3 regions of the Novosphingobium sp. CECT 9465 genome follow, and region 1 is predicted to be linked to each of the others. Evidence: predicted binding sites of a transcription regulator. Region 1 holds the regulator's gene; each other region holds the start of a gene.
The links. Region 1 encodes LexA, which represses DNA repair genes until DNA is damaged. Its sites were predicted from a motif close to GTTCCNCNCTTGTTCT; they were not measured.

Region 1 (5,324 bases):
AAGGCTTATGCCCCCTGCGCCGCCGATGCTGCCGGGCGGATACGACTTTGCCCGAACCGCATGGTTTGGCGGTATTGCCGCCACCGGCTCGGTCCTCAGCAAGGTTCAGGTCCTGCGCGAATCGGATCGCAGCACCACCTTGCGCGGGGTGCAGGCATCTCTGGCCGCGCATATCCGTTCGATGCTGGCGGGGTCCCCCGGCAATATCGCCGCGGCACTCGCCAGCGGGGATCGGGGCGCGATTTCGACGTTTGATGAAGATGCGATGCGCGATGCAGGGCTGACGCACCTGCTCTCGATCAGCGGCCTGCACGTCAGCGCGCTGGTCGGCTTCGTCTATTGGCTGTTCGCCCGCGCGCTTGCACTGCTGCCCTGGATCGCGCTGCGCATTCGCGTGCCCATCGCCGCCGCGCTGGCAGGTGCCTTGGCCGGAATTGCCTATACCCTACTCACCGGCGCGGAAGTTCCGACCGTGCGATCGTGTATCGGCGCGCTGCTGGTACTGGTGGCGCTCGCCCTGGGGCGTGATCCGCTGTCGCTCAGGCTTGTGGCGGTCGGCGGGCTGCTGGTCGTGCTGTTCTGGCCCGAAGCGGTCGTCGGTCCCAGCTTTCAGATGAGTTTTGCCGCGGTCATCGCCATCATTGCATTTCATTCCGCCGCCCCGGTGCGGGGATTTCTGACCGCCGAACATCACGGACCGCTTGTACGCATGGGCCGCAGCCTGATCCTGCTGCTGGCCACCGGCGTGGTCATCGAAATGGCGTTGATGCCCATCGGTCTGTTCCACTTTCACCGCGCAGGCGTCTACGGCGCGCTGGCAAACGTGATCGCCATTCCGCTGACCACATTCGTCACCATGCCGCTGATGGGTATCGCGCTGATACTCGACCTTGCAGGCCTTGGCGCGCCGGTATGGTGGCTCGTCGGCAAGTCGCTGGAACTTTTGCTGGCCATAGCGCACTTCGTTGCCGCGCGTCCGGGCGCAGTCACGATGCTGCCGCCGGGCGCGCCATGGAGCTTTGCGCTGTTCATCGCCGGAATGCTGTGGCTCGCGCTGTGGACCGGGCGCGTTCGCCTGTGGGGCATTGTCCCGGCAGGCATCGCAATCTGCGCCATGATAGCAGCGCCCACGCCCGACATTCTGGTCACGGGCGACGGGCACCACGTTGGCATTACCGGGCAAGGCCGCGACCTCCTTTTCCTGCGGGCGGGGCGAGGGGACTACATGCGCGACAGCCTGCTCGAACTCGCCGGAATGGAAGGCGATCTACGCACCATCGAGGACTGGCCCGCCGCCCGGTGCAGCGCCGATTTCTGCACACTGGCCATTGTCAGGGGCGGCAGGCGTTTCGTCCTGCTGATGGCCCGGACCCGTGAATATGTCGACGATATGGACCTTGCCGCGGCCTGCGAACGCGCAGACATCGTCATAGCCGACCGGCGGCTGCCTTTCTCATGCCGCCCCCGGATGCTGAAGGCGGACCGCATATTCCTCGCGCAAACGGGCGGTATCACCATCAATCTTGCATCCGGGCGCATTCGCACAGTTGCCGAAGGGCAGGGACGGCAGGGCTGGTATCGCTGGCCGATCCCACCCTTGCCCGCAAAGTTCGATAAGCGCGCTGCAACTCGTGGACAGGTGACAGCGAGTTCCGCCGCCACTCTGCCCGCGCACCACGAACGATCGACCAGAGTTGAAAGACCTGTTGCCGAACACGTCAGGTCGGCACAACCGAACAGGTAGGCGCATTTTCAGGGATTCGTCGTTCCATCGATGCGGGAACTATCCACCGCAGACCCTGCCAAATTTCGCTTGCGGCAATCGGCGAAGCATTATGGCGATCGATGACGACCGTCATCGCATTGGCATATGCTTTTCCCCATTCGGTTGGCGATTATACCCTTTGCAAACATTATTTCGTCATTGCGAGGAGGCGAAGCCGACGAAGCAATCCAGCGCCGTTATACACTGCTCTGGATTGCTTCTCCCCGCTTCGCGGCGCTCGCAATGACGAAGCTGAAACTTGTGTTTGCAAAAGACATTATCGCCATTCGGTTAGCGTCAACTCGTTTCCAATCCCATCTCTCATCACGAACTGCCGTGCCAGTGCAGGGATGGTCCCCGGATCAAGTCCGGGGAGACGAGGAGGGTAAGACCATATGCAAAAGCGATAATCGCGATCAATGATAGCGGCGCAGCAATCCGGCGAGTTTGCCTTGCACGGCCACTTCATCGGGCCGGTAGAACTGGGGATCGTAGGCGGCATTGGCGGGATCGAGCCGGATCATGCCCTTTTCACGGTGGAGATACTTGAGCGTTGCTTCCTCTCCGCGTACCAGTGCAACGACGATTTCGCCATCGCGCGCGGCGTCGGTCTTGCGCACGAGCGCATAGTCACCATCGAAAATGCCAGCTTCGATCATGGAATCGCCCGACACTTCCAGTGCGTAATGCTCGCCCGCGCCAAGCAGTGCGGCAGGCACGGGCAAGGTTGCAGCCGTTTCAAGCGCCTCGATCGGCATGCCAGCGGCGATTTTGCCGTGTAGCGGCAATTCGATGACGTCATTCGCCGGCGCGGGTGTGGCCTTTGGCGCGGCGCGCGGCGGGGCGGCCACTGAAGCGATGTTGGCAGCCGGTTGCAACGGCGCCGAGGCAGGTTTGCTTACTGCGCTTTCAGGCTGGCGGATGACTTCCAGCGCGCGGGCGCGATTGGCCAGGCGGCGAATGAAGCCGCGCTCTTCCAGTGCCGAGATCAGGCGATGCACCCCCGACTTCGACTTGAGATCAAGCGCTTCCTTCATTTCCTCAAAACTGGGGGAAATGCCGGATTCTTCCAGACGGATCTGGATGAAGGTGAGCAGTTCATGCTGCTTGCGCGTCAACATTGGCGGTTCTCCGCGAGTGAACGAATGCGGAACGGATAAGCAACCAATTGCAACCCGTCAAGCAATACCGCCATTTTCGAGCAGGTAAACCGGAACATGCGCTCCTGTCGGCCTGGCATCGGCTCCGGCATCGCGCACGATCAGGGCGTTCGCGCGGGAAAGTGGGGATAGCGCCCCTGAATCCTGCAAGGGATCGAGCGCCACCGTGGCTCCATCCCACTGCGCCCGCAGGAATTCCATGCGACTTCCCCCCTTGCCCATCGGACCGGCGAGGCGGGCTGGAATCGTTCGCGGCAAAGGCTGCGCTGCGCCAAGCATGGCGCGCAGCAGCGGCATCAGGAACAGGAAGGCGGTGACATAGGCCGAAGCCGGATTTCCCGGCAGGCCGATGATGATCTGCGTGTTCCGCCTGGCAATGAGCAACGGTTTGCCCGGCTTTATCCCGACGCGCCAGAAATCGATGGTGGCGCCAATGGCTTCGAGCGCGGGGCGGACAAGATCATGGTCACCGACCGAAGCGCCGCCGCTGGTCACTATCACATCCGCATCGCGGGCGGCGTCCAGAGTGGCGGCAAGGTCTGCAAGGCTGTCTGCCACAGGGCCGCGGTGTGTGATTCGGGTGGGAAGCGCGGCGGCCATCGCGCACAGCATCGGTCCGTTGCTTGCCGGGAGCTGATGCAAATCCGGCAATTGGCCGGGCAGAACAAGTTCATCGCCGCTGTCGATGACGGTCAGCGAGATCGGGCGATGGACCGGGAGGTGGCTGTAGCCGCCTGCAATGGCGAGCGCGATCTGCGCGGGGCCGATGCGGCTGCCCGCCGCAATCAGCACGGAATGTTCGGCAAAGTCCATTCCGGCGGGACGGATATGCCGCTGGAGCGGCGCGGGCGCCTCGCCGGTCAGGCGCACCGCGTCGCCTTCGCGGGTGGCGTCTTCCTGCAACAGCACCATGTCCGCGCCTTGCGGAACGACCGCGCCGGTGCTGATCCGGGAGGCTTGGCCTTTGCCGATCGTGCCTGCGAACGGATGGCCCGCAGCGCTTTCCCCGATCACGTCGCACGGTCCGGGAAGGTCTGCGGAGCGCAAGGCATAGCCGTCCATGGCCGAGAGCGGCGCGGCGGGCTGGGTACGGCGGGCGTGCAGCGGGGCCGCGAGATAATGGCCGATGCATTCACCGACGGCGCGGTGTTCGACCGGAACGGCAGCGGCGAGCGCGAGCAGGCGCGCCTGCGCTTCGGCGAGGGGAAGCGGCGGCGTTCTCATTCGGGCGCTACCCAAATGCCGGACTTGCCGCCGCGCTTCTCGATCAGGCGGATACCTTCGATGACCATGCCTTTGTCCAGCGCCTTGGCCATGTCGTAGACGGTCAGCAGCGCGACCGATACGGCGGTGAGCGCTTCCATCTCGATCCCGGTCTTGCCTGTCAGAGAGGCGGTGGCGGTGCATTCCACACCGGTTTCGGTGAACGCAAAGTCCACGTTCACCGCGTCGAGCGCGAGGGGGTGGCACAGCGGGATCAGATCGCCGGTCTTCTTCGCGGCCATGATCCCGGCGATGCGCGCGGCGCCGAGCACGTCGCCCTTGGGCGCGTTGCCCTCGCGCACGGAGGCGAGCGTGGCCGCGTTCATGCGGATCGCACCCTTGGCGATGGCCACCCGGTGCGTCTCGGCCTTCGCACCGACATCGACCATCCGCGCGGTGCCGCCCGAATCGAGGTGAGTCAATCCGTTCATCCCAGCCCTAACTTCCCTGAACAGGTTTATACAGTCCAGAGCAAAACTCCGACGCCCCCGCTTTGGCCCGGAATGCGGGGCTTTTCAAGGAGAGTGCCACCTGACAAGGCGGCGAGCACGACCGGCGACGGTGCCGTGCACGAGAGATGTATCGGGCTGGAGAGAATACGATGATCGTACTATATCGAAAGTAAGTATAGTATATTCAAATAAAAATAGTCCACTTTGGTTCTGAGAATATGGAATGCTATAATATTTATATATCTCAATGCTTTCTGCAAAGTCTGTGGAAGGTCGCTGCAAGCAGGGCTACCTTGATTGTGTCAAGAGATGGGTGCAGCGCAAAAATATAAAATTAAGTAATATCAATGCAAAATATCATATATAGCAAAGAATTGCTGCGATGCGGCAAAAACGGATTGACTCTCCTTTTTCAAGATAAGAGTAAGTATATACTTATCATAAAAGGGTCATCCCAGGTGGCAAGCATTCTTCGATCCGAAGTGCAGGCGGAGCGCCATGTACTGGCCCCTCGTTTGTCTGTAGTCATTCCCACTTTCAATGAATTTTCAAACATCGCGCCGCTGGTAGAGGCTGTGCGCGGAGTGTTAGGGGATTTGCCGTGGGAAATGATCGTCGTTGATGACGATAGTCGTGATGGTACTTACGACGAAGTGTTGCGTATCGCGCAAACAGAGCCAAGAC
Region 2 (5,324 bases), 1.1 Mb from region 1:
CCTGTCGCCTGCGATCATGATGGCAACCACCATCATCATACGCCGACCAAGCGCGAGCCGCAGGTGTTCATCAATCCCGAAATCCTCGATCCTTCGGAAGAGCACACGCTCTATCAGGAGGGCTGCCTTTCGGTGCCGGAGATCTACGCCGAAGTCGAACGCCCCTCGCGCATCCGCGCGCGCTGGCAAGATCTGGAGGGCAATGCCCACGAACAGGACATGGACGGCCTGATGGCGACCTGCCTGCAGCACGAAATGGACCACCTCGAAGGCATCCTGTTCATCGATCACCTCTCGCGCCTCAAGCGCAACATGGCGATCAAGAAGCTGGAAAAGCTGCGTAAGGTGGCTTGATGGCGTGAGGCCGCATTACGCGGCCTCGTGCACTTCCCTTTCCAGATCGGCAAGCGCGCTACGGCAGTCATCGGCGCATTCGCGGCACATCTGCGCGCAACGTCGGCAGTGCGGATTGTCATGATTGGCACACTCTGCCTCGCAGATTTCGCAAGCCTTGATGCACACCGCCAATTGCGCGCGGATCAGTTCACGGTTCGATCCGGTCCGGCGCATGGCGATACGCGCGGTCGTGGCACACACTTCCGAACAATCGAGGCAGGTGCGCACACACTGGTTCATGTCCATCGGCTCGGCCAGACACGCATCGGCGCATGAATTGCAGATCGCAGAACAGTACATCGCGTGTTTGACCGAGAGGCCGAGCGATTCGTTGTAATTGTCACCCACCTGCGGGTGTTCGGAAATCATCTTCTTGATCGACATGGGTAATTCTCCTTTGCCTGTGGTGACAGAGCGAAGCACGAGCCGCTCTGTTCCGACATTCACCCCACCTGTGGAACAGTCCATCCATCAGCTTGCTTCGACCGCCGACCCAGACTAGGTTCCGCTTTCGTTCTGCCGGAGGTTTGAGTGGAATCCGCCCAGTTAATCGTGATGTTCGTGGTCCTTGTCGCAGGCCTGGCCATCGGCTGGTTCCTCGGCTCGCGTCCCATTGCGGAATGGCGCGCGCGCCATGATGCGCGCGATGCCGATGCCAAGGTGCATGAGGGTACGGTCAAGGCGATGACCGTCGATCTTGCCGCGATGGGCGAGCGGGTGAAGGCCATGGATGCGCTCGCCGCCGAACTGGCCGAAGTGCGCCGCCATCGCGATGAACTGACCCCCGCGCTCGCCACCGCGTGCCAGCAGGCCGCCGATGCGGCGGTGATCCGCGCCGAACTGGCGCAAGTGCGCGCGGATCGCGAAGCGCTGAGCACCGCGCTTGAACGGTTGAAAGCGGACGCCGAAAACTTTGCCGAACAGAAGCGCATGTTGATCGAGGCACAGGACGTGTTGCGCAAGGAGTTCGAGAACGCGGGCAACAAGGTGCTGGAAAAGGCGCAGGAAACCTTCCTCGCGCGCGCGCAGGCCCGCTTCGAGGAAAGCGAGAAATCGAGCGGAGAGCGGCTCAAGGCGCTGCTTTCGCCGGTCGACCAGCGGCTTCGCAGCTATGAGGAGCAGGTCGGCAAACTGGAGAAAGAACGCGTCGATGCGTTCGGCAACCTGACCGGACTGATCCAGTCGATGCGCGATGGTCAGGAAGCGGTCCGTGCCGCCGCCGCGCAACTGGGCAATTCCTTGCGCAATGGCCCCAAGACGCGTGGACGCTGGGGTGAATTGCAGTTGCGCAACGTGCTCGAACAGTGCGGGCTTGCCGAACATACCGATTTCGTCACCGAACATTCGGTCGATACCGATGAAGGCCGCTTGCGCCCCGATGCCATCGTGCGGGTGCCCGGCAACAAACTGCTGGTGATCGACGCCAAGGTTTCGCTGAACGCCTATCAGGATGCGTTCGAAGCGGTGGACGATGACACCCGCAAGATCGCGCTGAACGCCCACGTCCAGTCCATGCGCAACCACATCCAGACGCTGGGGGCCAAGTCCTATCAGAGCCAGTTCGAGGAAGCGCCTGATTACGTGCTGATGTTCGTGCCGGGCGAACACTTCATCGCCGCCGCGCTGGAACGCGATCCGGGCTTGTGGGACTTTGCGTTCGAGCGCCGGGTGCTGCTGGCCAGCCCGACCAATCTTGTGGCGATTGCGCGGACGGTGGCGCAAGTCTGGCGGCAGGATGGCCTTGCGCGCGAGGCGCGCGAGATCGGGCGCATGGGGGGTGAGCTTTATGACCGCCTGGCCGTGGCCGCCGAACATCTCAAGCGTGTGGGCAACGGTCTCGACAGCGCAGTGACGAATTACAACAAGTTCGTCGGCAGCTTCGAACGCAATGTCCTGTCCGCCGGGCGCCGGCTGAAGGACAAGCATATCGAAATCGGCAAGCGTGAGGTAGAAGAAGTGCCGCTGGTCGAATCCGCACCGCGCTATGCCGATGCAGAACCGGCGGCTCTGGCAGCACTCGACGCCGACGAAGGAGATGTGCGTACCGGATGAGCGGACGGGCAAGTTCAGCGCTGATCGCGGCGCTCTGGCTGCTGCTGGCCGGATGCGAGCGCGAGGCGGTGCCTGTTCCTGCCATATCTGCCAGCGCTGCGTCCGTGGGCAAGTCGAGCGCCCTGCCCTCGCCCGAACCGCTTTCCAGCCCTTCGCCGGTGGCCAGTGGGGAGACTGTCGGGCTTGCGGGCATACGTTATGCGCCCCGCGACGATTGTGCGGCCGCGCCGGGCTGGCCCGCATTCCGCAAGGCGCTGGTTTCCGCAATCCGCGCAAGAGACGGCGCGGCGCTTGCAGCCCTGGCCTCACCCGACATCACGCTCGACTATGGCGGGGGGAGCGGGATTGAGGAATTGCAGAAACGGCTTGCCGATCCCGAACGGCAATTATGGGCGGAACTCGGTGCGATCCTGCCATTGGGCTGCGCGGTGGAGGGCGGACTGGCAGCGATGCCGTGGGTGTTCTGGAATGTGCCCGACGACGTGGACAGCTACAGCGCCATGGTGGTCACCGGCGATGACGTGGCCTTGCTGGACAGCCCTAAGGGCAAGGACAAGGGCAATGTCGGATGGTTCATCGTCAACATCGATCCGATGGACTACAACCCGGACGCGCGATTTACCCCGGCGCGCCTCGACAATGGCGACAAGGGCTGGGTGGAGACGGCAAAGCTGCGCAGCCTGCTGGATTATCGGCTGATTGCCGAGCCGAAGAACGGCAAGTGGCAGATCACAGCTTTCATCGCCGGGGATTGATCAGTTTGCGGCGAGTTCCAGATCGAGCGTGTGGCCGCCTGAGACGAGACGCAGCGTACTGCCGCTGCGCATGAGTTCGGGTGCGGCGGAAAGCAGCGCATTGACCGCCTCCTCCTGCTGCCAGACCGGGCCTTCGCAAAACATCCGCGTAGCCATCAGCGGTCCGGCGATAAGGCGATTGCCTTCGACTCGGTAATCGCCACCGATGCCGTTACAGCCGACATTGGCCCCCAGCCGATCTTCCTCGAAGCGCATCGTGGCCTTGGCGGGCATGACCGGGGCGGCACCATCAATCCGCATGATCGTCCAGCGTGTGCCCGACAGCCCGGCACCGCCAGATGGCGCCGTAGCGCAGCCGCTCAGGAGAGCGGCAGCGACGGCGGCAAAGGCGAGGGCTTTACGCATGATTTTACCATACGCCCGAACGACTGACCGTGCGATTAACCGGACAGTCGGGTGTTATACATCAAGCGATGCAAGGACTCCATAGGCGAGCACCGCGCCCGCCACCGCCGCGTTGAGGCTGTCGGCCCGGCCGCGCATCGGCATGGTCACGCGCAGATCGCAGGCCATTTCGTAATCTTCGGGAAGCCCCCGCGATTCATTGCCGACCATGACGAAGCAGGGAGCGGCATAAGGCGCACCGCGATAGGGCACGGCTTCACGCAAGGATGCGGCCACGAGTTGGCCCTCGCCTTCCCGCAACCAGCCGATGAAGTCTTCCCAGCGCGCCTGTGCGAGAGTCTTGGTAAAGATCGCACCCATGCTGGCGCGCACGGCTTCGACCGAGAACGGATCGACGCAATCGTCGATCAGGATGAGGCCGCCTGCGCCCACCGCATCGGCGGTGCGCAACATGGTGCCAAGGTTGCCCGGATCGCGCATGGCGTGCGCGACCAGCCACAGCGGGGCAGTGTTACGGTCAACCCGCTGAATCGATGTATCCCATTCAGCGAAGACCCCGGCGACAGCCTGCGGGTTTTCCTTGCCGGTGACCTTGGCGAGAATATCCACCGGCAGTTCGATCACTTCGCCGCCCGCCGCATCGACCGCGGCTTCAAGCTCATCGAGCAGGGGATGGGCTTCGCGGCCTTGCGCCATCAGCAGGATTTCAGGCAGGCGCCCGCCTTCGCGCGCGTCGGTCAGCAGCCGAAGTCCTTCGGCGAGGAACTTGCGTTCGATCCGCCGATACTTCTTTTCGCGCAAGCTGCGCACGAATTTGACCGTGGGATTGGAATAGCCGGTGATGATCTTGCGCGTCATGCCGCCCCCATGCGTCAGCAAATGGCGGGGAGCAAGTCGCTCAATCCTCGCCAAAGCCGTCCTTGATCAGCCCGGTCAGCTTCATCAGGATCGCGTCGGCATCGCCTTCGGGTCCGGCAACGGCGACATCGACCGTATCGCCCTTGGCCGCGCCGAGCATCATCAGGCCGAGGATCGATGCACCATTGGCGTCGGTCCCATCCTTGGCGACGATCACATCGATGCCTTCAGGCAGCTTGGCCACGGCATTGACGAACTTTGCACTTGCCCGCGCGTGAAGGCCGCGCTGGTTCACGATCGTCACCGTTTCGCGGGTGACGTAACCCTGTTCTGCCATTTCACGCATCCTGCCCTAGAAATTCGGAAGCGATCGTTATGTAATTGCGGCCAGCGTCACGCGCGGCCGATGTCGCTTCCTTTACGCCCATGCAATTGCGAGCCTTCGCCAAACGGATCAGCATGGGCAGGTTGATCCCGGCAATCACTTCGACCTTGCCCGCCTGCATCAGCGAGATCGCAAGGTTGGACGGGGTGCCGCCGAACAGATCGGTCAGGATGATCACGCCCTGACCGCTGTCAACGCGCTTGATCGCATCGGCGATTTCCTTGCGGCGCTTTTCCATATCGTCATTGGGACCAATACAGACGCCGATGACGTCGCTTTGCCGGCCGACGACATGTTCCATCGCGTGGATGAATTCGTCGGCAAGCGCGCCATGGGTAACGAGAATGAGACCGATCATGAAATGGGCAGGCTCCGAAGTGCGGCCGGACATCTTGCCAGGCTTTGCCTTAACGCAGGCTTGGCACGAATACGCGGGACGCAAGACGACTGGGAATCCGAATACATGACTTCCA
Region 3 (5,324 bases), 860 kb from region 1:
CTGCGTCAACTTTGGCATTATGCGCGTGAAGACGTCCGAGAGGCTTGGCCGTATCTGTGACAGTCAGCGCAAGGCCGTCTGCTCCGGTGATCGTGCCCGCATCGCCGGTCTGGCCGCCACTCTCGCCATAGAATGGGGTCTGGTTGACGATCACGGTGACGGTTTCGCCAGCGCCGACGGATTCGACTTCCTTGCCGTCCTTCACCAGCGCGACGACTTGCGCCTCTCCGGTCGTCGCGGTGTAGCCGGTGAACTCGGTCGCGCCGACGCGCTCGGCGATGTCGAACCACACGTCGCCGTCGGCAGCCTGGCCCGACCCCTTCCACGCAGCCCGCGCCGCTGCTTTCTGCTGCGCCATGGCCGCATCGAAGCCTTCACGGTCCACGCTGATTCCGCGCGCGCGCAGCGCGTCCTCGGTCAGGTCATAAGGGAAACCGTAAGTGTCATAGAGCTTGAATGCGGTTTCGCCGGGAAGTTTGTCGCCCTCTCCCAGCGCGCCCGTGGTTTCGTCGAGCAGCTTCAGGCCGTTCGAAAGGGTGCGGCGGAACTGCACTTCCTCGCGCAGCAGCGTTTCTTCGATCAGCGGCTGCGCACGGCCCAGTTCAGGGTAGGCGGCGCCCATTTCGGCAACCAGCGCCGGCACCAGACGGTGCATCAGCGGATCGCGCGCGCCCAGCAAGTGCGCGTGACGCATCGCGCGGCGCATGATCCGGCGCAGCACGTAACCGCGCCCTTCGTTCGAAGGCAGTACGCCATCGGCCAGAAGGAAGCTGGTCGAGCGCAAGTGATCGGCGATCACGCGGTGGCTGGCGCGCTGTTCGCCTTCGGCCTTGACCGAGGTCAGGCTTTCGGAGGCCGCGATCAGCGCCTTGAACGTATCGGTATCATAGTTGTCATGCTCGCCCTGCAGCACGGCGGCGATGCGCTCCAGGCCCATGCCGGTGTCGATACTGGGCTTGGGCAGGTTGCCGGTGATCTCGCCCGCAGTCTGTTTGAACTGCATGAAAACAAGGTTCCAGATCTCGATGAAACGGTCCCCGTCCTCTTCCGGCGATCCGGGAGGGCCACCCCATATGTGATCGCCATGATCGAAGAATATCTCCGAACACGGGCCGCACGGGCCATCATCGCCCATCGCCCAGAAATTGTCCTTGGTGGCGATGCGGATGATGCGGTCTTCCGGTAATCCTGCGATCTTCTTCCACAGCTCGAACGCCTCGTCATCGGTGTGATAGACCGTGGCAACCAGCTTTTCTTTCGGCAGGCCCCATTCGCGGGTCAGCAGCGTCCACGCATGCGTGATCGCCTGCTCCTTGAAGTAATCGCCGAACGAAAAGTTTCCGAGCATCTCGAAGAAGGTGTGATGCCGCGCGGTATAACCCACGTTGTCGAGATCGTTGTGCTTGCCACCTGCGCGCACGCACTTCTGCGAGGATGTGGCACGGGGTACGACGCGCGTCTCAAGACCCGTGAATACGTTCTTGAAAGGCACCATCCCCGCGTTGGTGAACATCAGCGTCGGATCATTATACGGCACCAGCGGTGCGGACTGCACCACATCATGGCCCTGCGAGCCGAAGTAATCGAGGAAGGACCGGCGGATTTCGTTCGTGGAAGTCATAGCCTGCCGATTAGGCGAGCGTTGGACGTGCTACAAGCACGTTTCATCCATGACTGTAATCGGACGTGGCGGTTACCAGCCAGGCCGCTGCAGGAAAGGCGACCTTTTCGCCATCGCAATGCGCCTCGACCAGTTCAAGCAGACGGCTTTCGAAATCTGCACGATCGGGTTCGGGCAAGGTCCGCATTGCCGATGCTGCAGGACCGATTCGGCGGAACAGTGCCATCGCCTCGGCGACTGCATTCGGCCCTGTTCCTGCAATATAGGAAAAATCCACAGGAGCGAAAGCAACGTCGCGCCAGCCCGCCATGCACAGACGGACGTGATCCGGTTCGGCAAATGCGAACGGTCCGGGGGCGAAAGGCCGGGTTTCCGGTTCGGGGGCCTGCGACAGCAACCCCGCAATGGCCGACGCCCAGGCATTCTCGGACGCGGAACGGAAACACGAGAACACAAATCGCGCTCCCGGTGATGCTGATGCAGCAAGATGCGCAAAAGCCGTCGGCGGGTCGTCGAAGAACATTACCCCGTGGCGGGATATGTACAGATCCGGTGCACCATCCGGCGCAATCCATTCGGCGGCGTTTGCCAGGACAAACGACACCCCGGACATGCCGGACGCGCGTGCCTGTGCTGCCTCGACAAGATCGGGCGAAACATCGACGCCAGTCACGCAGGTATCCGGCCTTGCAAGCGCGATGGCAATGGCAACCTCTCCCGCGCCACAGCCGACATCTACGATCCTGCGGCCGGGTTCGGCGGCGATCGCTGCCAGCAGGCGCGGCGTAAGTTCACTGAACGTGATGTCAGTGCGCTGCCATGCGTCCGCCCAGTTGCGGCCCACGCCCCCCTGCCATTGCGCTTTATCCGTCATGGGTCACTGGTAAGGTCGCGTTGATCGAAGCACAAGTCGCACAAACCCCAACCACTGCGAGGACCAACCGCGCGATCCGCAGCCCTGCAGATATATGCATATGACAACCAAAGCCCGCATGCTCCTGCCGGGGAACACGCGGGCTTCTGGTTCTGGCTGACACCTGCAAAAATCGAAATGCAGGTCGTCGCCTTGAAGGATCAGGTGTCGTCGTCCGCGTCCGGGCCTGACATCAGTCCTTCGGCAACCTGATCGGTGCGGCCACGGATCGCGGCTTCGATGCGGTTGCAGATCTCTGGATTGTCGCGCAGGAAGTTCTTCGAGTTTTCACGCCCCTGCCCGATGCGAATGGAATCGTAGCTGAACCAGGCGCCGGATTTCTCGACAACGCCCGCCTTGACGCCAAGATCGAGAATTTCCCCGATCTTTGAAATACCCTCACCATACATGATATCGAATTCGACCTGCTTGAACGGCGGGGCAACCTTGTTCTTCACCACTTTTACGCGCGTGGCATTGCCGACGATTTCATCGCGGTCCTTGATCTGCCCGGTGCGGCGGATATCGAGACGGACCGAGGCATAGAACTTGAGCGCGTTACCGCCCGTCGTCGTCTCTGGATTGCCGTACATCACGCCGATCTTCATGCGCAGCTGATTGATGAAGATCACCATGCAGCGCGAACGGCTGATCGAGCCGGTCAGCTTGCGCAGCGACTGGCTCATCAGGCGGGCCTGAAGGCCGACGTGGCTGTCGCCCATCTCGCCTTCGATTTCAGCACGGGGCACAAGCGCAGCAACCGAGTCCACCACCAGTACGTCAATCGCGTTCGAACGCACCAGCGTATCCACGATCTCCAGGGCTTGTTCGCCCGTATCCGGCTGCGACACGATCAGTTCATCGATGTTGACGCCCAGCTTGCGCGCATAGACTGGATCGAGCGCGTGTTCCGCATCGATGAATGCCGCCGTGCCGCCGCCCTTCTGTGCTTCGGCGATGACATGCAAGGCCAGCGTGGTCTTGCCTGAGCTTTCGGGGCCATAGATCTCGATCACGCGCCCGCGCGGCAGACCACCCACGCCAAGCGCAATGTCCAGCCCCAGCGAGCCGGTCGAAATGGCTTCAACCTGCATGGTTTCCTTTGAGCCCAGCTTCATTGCCGAACCCTTGCCGAACGCACGATCAATCTGCGCAAGGGCTGCGTCGAGCGCCTTCTGACGATCCATGTCCTTGGTCTTACCTTCCTCGATGAGCTTGAGCTGTGCCGCCATGGCTACTTGTCCCTTGCTAGAGTTGGCTCGCATGAACCGTCAACAAGGGTTATGTACTTGTTCCGTTCTCATGGAACAAGTGGTGAACGAAAATATTTCTCCACTATGGAGGCAACAGTTGCCAAACCTCTATACCGGAAAGCAAAATCCGTCACGGCGCAGCGTCCCGCGCCTGTGGGAAAGGTTCAAAAGGGGGTACGTGAGCAACCACGAGATGCTTCGGAAATGAAAGAACCGGTTGCAACGGCGAATGATTCGCGCCGCTGCAACCGGTCCCGGTCACAATCCAGATCAGGCCCGCAGTCGCCCGCGATCAGACCACGCCGAACGCCAGCATGGCATCGGCCACTTTCTTGAAGCCAGCGATATTGGCGCCTTTGACATAGTCAATATAGCCGCCGCCCTGATCGCCATAGGCAAGGCAGGACTTGTGGATGCCTGCCATGATGTCCTTGAGCATCTGCTGCAGTTCTTCTTCCTTCCACGAACGGCGTTCGGAATTCTGGCTCATTTCAAGCCCGGAAACCGCAACGCCGCCAGCGTTCGATGCCTTGCCCGGCGCGTAGAGGATCTTGGCCGCCTTGAAGACGTGCACACCGTCGAGATCAGTCGGCATGTTCGCGCCTTCGGCCACGGCCTTGCAGCCATTGGCGATCAGCAAGCGCGCATCGTCGCCCAGCAATTCGTTCTGCGTGGCGCAGGGCAGCGCGACATCGCAAGGTACACCCCATGGTGTCTTGCCCGCGTGGAATGAGGCGCCTGGGTAGGCTTCGACATATTCCTCGATCCGGCCACGCCGATGCGTCTTGTGGCTTTTCACCCAGTCGATCTTTTCCTGATCGATCCCGTCCGGGTCATGGATATAGCCACCCGAATCAGACAGCGTCAGCACCTTGCCGCCAAGTTGCACAATCTTCTCTGCGGCATGTGTGGCGACGTTGCCCGAACCGGAAATCACCGCCGTCTTGCCGGCAAGATCCTCACCCCTGGTCGCCAGCATGTTGGCGAGGAAATAGACCGCACCATATCCCGTCGCCTCGGTGCGGATCAGCGAACCGCCCCATTCCAGACCCTTGCCCGTCAGCACGCCCGTAAAATTGTTGGTGATGCGCTTGTACTGGCCGAACATGAAACCGATCTCGCGCCCGCCGACGCCGATGTCGCCCGCAGGGACGTCGATGTCCGCCCCAATATGGCGATAAAGCTCGGTCATGAAGCTTTGGCAGAAGCGCATGATTTCACGCACGCTCTTGCCCTTGGGGTTGAAGTTGGAACCGCCCTTGCCCCCGCCCATCGGCAATCCCGTCAGGGCATTTTTGAAAGTCTGTTCGAACGCCAGGAACTTCAGCACCGATTCCGTTACCGAAGGGTGGAAGCGGATGCCGCCCTTGTAGGGACCGATCGCATTGTTGTTCTGAACGCGCCAGCCACGCTGCACACGAATGTTGCCCTTGTCGTCCTCCCAGCACACCCGGAACGAGACCACCCGGTCAGGCTCCGCAATGCGGCGCAGGATTTGCTGCGAGTGATACTCTTCCTTGTCCTGCATGAACTCGAA

Region 2: the regulator LexA is predicted to act here: its motif matches at 899-914, upstream of rmuC (DNA recombination protein RmuC).
Region 3: the regulator LexA is predicted to act here: its motif matches at 3,839-3,854, upstream of recA (recombinase RecA).

What each region holds. Positions count from the first base shown of each region.
Region 1 is NZ_CAKLBX010000001.1:1,641,304-1,646,627, forward strand. Features, by position in the region: gene LUA85_RS07975 (ComEC/Rec2 family competence protein) at 1-1,744, shown strand, start outside; gene lexA (transcriptional repressor LexA) at 2,182-2,886, opposite strand; gene LUA85_RS07985 (molybdopterin molybdotransferase MoeA) at 2,944-4,149, opposite strand; gene moaC (cyclic pyranopterin monophosphate synthase MoaC) at 4,146-4,619, opposite strand; gene LUA85_RS07995 (glycosyltransferase family 2 protein) at 5,099-5,324, shown strand, end outside.
Region 2 is NZ_CAKLBX010000001.1:586,356-591,679, reverse strand. Features, by position in the region: gene def (peptide deformylase) at 1-354, shown strand, start outside; gene LUA85_RS02850 (four-helix bundle copper-binding protein) at 370-780, opposite strand; gene rmuC (DNA recombination protein RmuC) at 952-2,448, shown strand; gene LUA85_RS02840 (hypothetical protein) at 2,445-3,203, shown strand; gene LUA85_RS02835 (META domain-containing protein) at 3,204-3,608, opposite strand; gene LUA85_RS02830 (RNA methyltransferase) at 3,663-4,466, opposite strand; gene LUA85_RS02825 (HPr family phosphocarrier protein) at 4,507-4,803, opposite strand; gene LUA85_RS02820 (PTS sugar transporter subunit IIA) at 4,805-5,209, opposite strand.
Region 3 is NZ_CAKLBX010000001.1:2,503,721-2,509,044, forward strand. Features, by position in the region: gene alaS (alanine--tRNA ligase) at 1-1,621, opposite strand, end outside; gene LUA85_RS12055 (class I SAM-dependent methyltransferase) at 1,665-2,495, opposite strand; gene recA (recombinase RecA) at 2,696-3,766, opposite strand; gene gdhA (NADP-specific glutamate dehydrogenase) at 4,080-5,324, opposite strand, start outside.